Regions from separate parts of the Pseudoalteromonas sp. UBA2102 genome, predicted to be linked through region 2. Evidence: predicted binding sites of a transcription regulator. Region 2 holds the regulator's gene; the other holds the start of a gene.

Region 1 (3,146 bases), on a different contig from region 2:
CAACAACTAAATAAATCCCATGGTATTAAATTTATTATTGTCAGCCACTCTTTAAAAGAGCTACTTTATTGCAGCGATACATTACTTCATATAGCGAAAGGCAACGTGTTCCAGTGCGGTGCAACACAAAAAGTGGTGCAAAGTATTTATACAAATAAGAGCCAAACGCCACTCAGTATACTTAGTTATAGTAAGCCTGAATTTAATGAGGCTTTTGGTCTTTACCAGCTTACTCTTAGTAATAGCCAGCAGCATTTATATGCAGTGCCTTCGCTGGTAAAACAAAACCATAAGTTAATTATAGAAAGCAGCCAAATAACCTACAGCAAAGTAAAACCAATTAACGAGAGCTGTGCAAACGTACTAATAGGTATGCTTGAAAATGCCCAGCAGCTTGATGAGCAATGGCTACTTACAGTTAACGTAGATACGCAATTACTGTATTGCGCGGTGTCTAAAAGGCAATGGCAGCAAAGTGCTGTAAGCCTAGGCGAGCAGATTTATTTAACAATAAATAACCTAGAAACGCTAAATTAGGCTCTAAAAAGCAGTCATGTATTTACCATGTACTAAATTAAGCACTGCAAACAGGGCAGTGCTTATTTTTAACAATGTTAAAACGGTTAAACTCCATACTCAAACCATCTACAAGTAATAGCTGCTCGGTGAGTTTACTAGGCAGTCCTGCAATAATTTTAAGTGCTTCAGTCGCTTGAATACTACCAATAAGCCCCACAATAGGAGAGAGCACGCCTGACTCTGAACAGCTTTGAGTTTGTTCGCCAAAGAGCTGTGACACACACCCGTAACAATGGCTATTAGGCGCCATTGTAAAGCAAGCTACTTGTCCCTCTAACCTTATAGCAGAGCCCGAAACCAAGGGCGTACGGGTGTTATAGCAGGCGCTGTTGAGTAAATTACGTGTTGCTAAGTTATCAGTGCAGTCAATAACTACATCTACTTTGCTAAGTAATTGTTCAAGCTGCGAGTTTTCATTTAAAAATTCATCAATAGTGTGGATCTCTATTTCATCATTTAACTGAGTTAACTGTTTTTTTGCACTGTGGGTTTTTAAGCACCCAACATCACTTTGTTTATAGAGCACCTGCCTTTGCAAGTTAGTTGCATCAACCACATCGTTATCTACAAGCGTTAACGTACCTACGCCCGATGCCGCTAAGTACTGCGTAACTGGGCAGCCTAATCCACCTAACCCCACAATAAGAGCATGACTTTGCCATATTTTTTCTTGTCCATCTATATCTAGCTGAGGAAGCATAATATGGCGAGAATAGCGTAATTGCTGCTGATACGTTAAAGGGGGTTTTTGCATTAATGAGTTCTCATAATTTTTTTTAACAATACCAATTAGTTAAAACCTAGAGCAAGTAAAGCTTAAAAATTCTTTGCACTGTTTACGCCCAACAAAGCTGCTTAAATAGTGCAAAGCGAAATAAATATTAATTCCCAAAAATATAAGTAACTGAAAAACCTACCTATTAATTGTTGGCTTAGTAATTGCTGAAAGCGGTTAACGTTAATTTAACAATCGTCGCAGTGTTATTACTACCAAAGTCGTACTCACTGCTTAAAATAATAATCGTTACAAGGAAAAAAACATGCAACCGAGTTCTGGGTTTAATCTCATATCGTTTAGCGGAAAAATGAAAATACTACATTTAAGCTGGATGGTGTTTTTTATCTCTTTTTTTGTATGGTTTAACCATGCTCCATTATTAGGGGCAATAGCGGGCTCGCTAGGTATAACTATGGCACAGGTAAAAACGCTGCTCATTTTAAATGTGGCCTTAACCATTCCGGCGCGTGTTGTTGTTGGCATGCTGACAGATAAATTTGGCCCGCGTATTGTTTATGCCGCTTTACTTATTTTATGTAGCATACCGTGTTTTATGTTTGCTATGGCCACCACCTTTGAGCAAGCCGCTATCGCGCGTTTTGCACTAGGCTTTATTGGAGCAGGCTTTGTAGTGGGCATTCGTATGGTGAGCGAGTGGTTCCCGGCTAATGAGCTTGGTACAGCAGAAGGTATTTATGGAGGCTGGGGTAATTTTGGCTCCGCTGCCGCTGCCATGTTACTACCTGTATTAGCGCTTATGTTTGGCGGCGACGATGGCTGGCGCTATGCCGTTGGTTTAACAGGCGTACTTAGCGTTATTTTTGGTGTTATTTGGTACATAAACGTAACCGATACACCAAAAGGGGGGACGTACTTTAAGCCTAAAAAAGTAGGCGCAATGGAAGTAACCAGTAAAGGTGACTTTGTATTATTGCTTATTATGAAATTACCTATGTATGGCGCACTGGCTTTACTTACTTGGAAGTTGTCTCCTACAGGCGCTAATTTAATTTCTGCCAATTTTGTTTTAGCCGTTTATGCATTTTTAGTGCTGTTATACGCTTACGAGGTATATAAAACCTTTGATATAAACGGACATATCTTTAAACAACCCGTGCCAGAATCACACCGCTACGAATTTAAACAAGTAGCTGTACTTAATATTTTATATTTTACTACCTTTGGCTCAGAGCTGGCCGTTGTATCTATGTTGCCATTATTTTTTATGGAAGTGTTTGGCCTCGATATGGTGTACGCAGGTTTACTGGCCTCTGCTTATGCGTTTATGAATTTAGCCTCGCGCCCGGGTGGTGGTTGGATCTCAGATAGAATGGGTCGTCGTAAAACACTTATTGTTCTTACCTCAGGGTTAGCTGTAGGTTACTTTGTTATGGGCTTAGTTGACGCTAGCTGGCCACTTTGGCTTGCTGTAGCTGCTGCCATGGCGTGTTCGTTCTTTGTGCAAGCTGGTGAGGGAGCGGTTTTTGCTGCTGTGCCACTTATCAAACGCCGCTTAACAGGGCAAATTGCAGGTATGACAGGCGCTTACGGTAACGTTGGCGCGGTGGTGTATTTAACGGCGCTCTCATTAGTGGATTACCAAACTTTCTTTATGATTATTGCTGCCAGTGCATTGTTAGGTTTAGGGGCGTTATTTTTCATGAAAGAGCCAGATGGGCACATCACAGAAGTAAACGAAGATGGCTCTGTTGAACTTATTTCAGTGACTTAAGGCAGCGTTAACCATGTTTGATGAAACCCAACACGCTCAAGTTCGTAATAATACGCT
Region 2 (3,146 bases):
GTCTTTAGGTGCTGTTGGTTATCGCCATCTGGTACGATGAGTGCAACAAAAATATCAACAGGGCAGTTATCAATAGCATCAAAGTTAACAGGAGTGTCGCTAACAAGTACTAAAGCCAGCGGCTCTTCTACGCCACCCATTCTGCCATGAGGAATGGCGATACCCCGGCCAATACCAGTACTGCCTAGCTTTTCTCTGCTTGCCAGCGCATTAAGAATATCTTGTTGTGGTAAGTAGGGGAGCTTTTCATGAGCAAGCTCACTGATAAACTCTAAAATTCTTTTTTTACTACTAAAAAGGACCGCAGCTTTGCTGCAGTCCTGGCATACTAATGTACTTAATTTCATAATATTAGTGTCTAGCAAGCTTCTCTTTATGTTTTATGACTTGACGATCGAGCTTGTCAATCAACGAGTCTATAGCGGCATACATATCTTGGTGCTCTGTTGAGGCAAATAAATCTGCGCCACTTACATGAATAGTCGCTTCTGCTTTTTGGTTGAGTTTTTCTACATCGAGAATGACATGCACATTGCTAATATGATCTGAGTGCCTTTCTAGCTTTGCAAATTTATTATTTACATAGTCTCTAAGTGAATCAGTTACTTCTACGTGACGACCAGTTAGGTTTAGTTGCATAAGCATTTCCTCTTTGTTTTTTACGTCTTATATCAAACTCTTTCTCTGATTTGACGGTGGAATAGCTAGCGATTCACGGTATTTTGCTATTGTGCGTCTAGCTACTTTAATTCCTTGCTCTGCCAATATATCCGCAATTTTACTATCACTCAATGGTTTAGCTGAGTTTTCCGCGGCAATTAGCTTTTTAATTAGGGCACGTATTGCGGTTGATGAACACTCGCCGCCATTTTCAGTGCTTACGTGGCTTGAGAAAAAATACTTAAGCTCAAATATACCACGTGGTGTATGCATATATTTTTGCGTAGTAACACGCGAAATTGTCGATTCATGCATTTCTACCATTTCAGCAACATCGTTTAAAACCATTGGCTTCATGGCTTCGGGGCCATGTTCAAAAAATGCCTGTTGCTGTTTTACAATACAGTTTGTTACCTTAAGCAGCGTGTCGTTTCTGCTTTCAAGGCTTTTTATAAACCATTTAGCTTCTTGTAAGTGAGAGCGAATAAACTGGCTATCACCACTTGATTTTACGGTACGTGACATAGCCGCGTACTGACTATTTACGCGTATTTTTGGCATGCTATCTGGGTTTAGCTCTACCACCCAGCGGCCTTTTATTTTTTTAACCGACACATCTGGTATCACATACTCCGACTCTTCCCTTACTATTGTATCTGCAGGTTTTGGGTTGAGGGTATGTATTAGGGTCATGACCTCTTTAAGCTCGTCTTCTTTAAGCTTAGTCTTTTTCATTAATGTACGATAGTCGCGTGCCGCTAATAGATCAATGTGATCGGTTAAGATCATTTTAGTTTGTTCTATAAAAGGGGTGTCTTTATCAAACTGGTTTAGCTGAATACACAAGCACTCTTGTAAACTGCGCGCGGCTATACCTACAGGGTCAAATAACTGAATACGCTTTAAAACGGCTTCTATTTCATCAAGTTCAACTTCAACTTCGTCATCGTTTTCTTGGTTAAAGCTCTCTAAAATCTCTTCGCAACTTAGCGTTAAAATACCCGAGTCATCTACAGCTTCTACAATGGCAATAGCAATGGCTTCGTCAGTTGGGCTAAAAGGAGTAAGCTGAAGCTGCCACATTAAATACTCATGTAGCGTTTCAGTAGAGGCACCTTGATAAATAGACTCATCTTCCGGCATTGGGCCTGAGGATGCCGCAGGGGCTGCGCTCATGTACTCATCCCAGGTTACATCCATTGCCATATCATCGCTAACGGTGTCTTTATTTAAAGCTTCGCCACTGTCTTGCTCGTACTCGCTGGTTGTACCGTCAGCCGATGCGCTTACGGTTACATCATCCGTATCTGCTTTTTGTTCATTTTTTCCAGCCGACTCTTCCGTGTAATCTTGCTCTTCTACTTCTAATAGCGGGTTGCTATCAAGTGCTTCTTGTATTTCTTGCTGGAGATCCAATGTACTGAGCTGCAGCAAGCGAATCGCTTGTTGCAATTGTGGAGTCATTGTAAGTTGCTGGCCCATGCGCAGCTGTAATGATTGCCTCATGTATCTCTAACAATCCTTTTATGTTGTTATAATTAATATTAGCAGATGCTTGTAGGTGTGGCTTAAATGTTACAGCCTAAATTGCTCGCCTAAATAAACATCGCGTACAGTTTTGTCATTTAATACGTGTTCTGGGGTGCCAGATGCAATTAGCTCCCCATGAGAAACAATGTAGGCTTTTTCACAAACATCAAGGGTTTCTCTTACATTGTGATCGGTAATTAATACGCCAATGCCACGGTTTTTAAGATGTTCTATTATTTTCTTTATATCTAACACTGAAATCGGATCAACACCAGCAAAAGGCTCATCCAATAAAATAAATTTAGGGTTTGCTGCCAGTGCTCTGGCAATTTCTACACGGCGGCGTTCACCACCAGAAAGCGCCATACCTTGGCTATCGCGAATATGCTGAATACTGAATTCATCAAGTAAGTTGTTAAGCGTTTCTTCTCGCGCGGCTTTATTGAGCTCTTTACGCGTTTCTAAAATAGCCATTAAGTTTTGATAAACTGTCAGCTTTCTAAATATTGATGACTCTTGCGGCAAATAGCCAATGCCTAAACGGGCGCGGCTGTGCATAGGTAATAACGTAATGTCGTTATCATCAATAGAAATTTTACCTTTGTCGCTAGGTACTAATCCTACAATCATGTAAAAGGTGGTGGTTTTACCTGCGCCATTAGGGCCCAATAAGCCAACAATGCTGCCGGCTTCTACCTCAAGGCCTACATTTTTTACAACTTGGCGGCCTTTATAGCTTTTTGCTAATAGTTTTGCTTTTAAGGTGCTCATGGTTGACCTTCGTTACCTGTTTTTTCTTTAATTTTTGCTTCAACAGGCACTAAAATTGTGTGGACACGATCCGTAGAGTTTTCGTCTTTTTCTGCGCTAATAAGCTGCTGCTGCATGTCGTAGGTAATACTTTTAGCATTAATTTTTTGACCGGCTTGTGCGACTTCAGCATCGCCAACAAGCGT

Evidence for each region. The regulator sigma-54, encoded in region 2, starts transcription at its own class of promoters, with help from an activator protein. The targets are predictions, from matches to a motif close to GTTGGCACGNNNNTNGNNT.
Region 1: a site for sigma-54 is predicted at 1,506-1,524, ahead of B2R65_RS05835 (NarK family nitrate/nitrite MFS transporter). Genes of this name have one in related genera too.

The regions. Positions count from the first base shown of each region.
Region 1 is NZ_DCYU01000048.1:1,494-4,639, forward strand. Features, by position in the region: gene B2R65_RS05825 (ATP-binding cassette domain-containing protein) at 1-537, shown strand, start outside; gene B2R65_RS05830 (HesA/MoeB/ThiF family protein) at 575-1,333, opposite strand; gene B2R65_RS05835 (NarK family nitrate/nitrite MFS transporter) at 1,620-3,089, shown strand; gene B2R65_RS05840 (bifunctional protein-serine/threonine kinase/phosphatase) at 3,103-3,146, shown strand, end outside.
Region 2 is NZ_DCYU01000073.1:73,713-76,858, reverse strand. Features, by position in the region: gene B2R65_RS10365 (PTS sugar transporter subunit IIA) at 1-347, opposite strand, end outside; gene hpf (ribosome hibernation promoting factor) at 352-639, opposite strand; gene B2R65_RS10355 (RNA polymerase factor sigma-54) at 667-2,166, opposite strand; gene lptB (LPS export ABC transporter ATP-binding protein) at 2,236-2,961, opposite strand; gene lptA (lipopolysaccharide transport periplasmic protein LptA) at 2,958-3,146, opposite strand, start outside.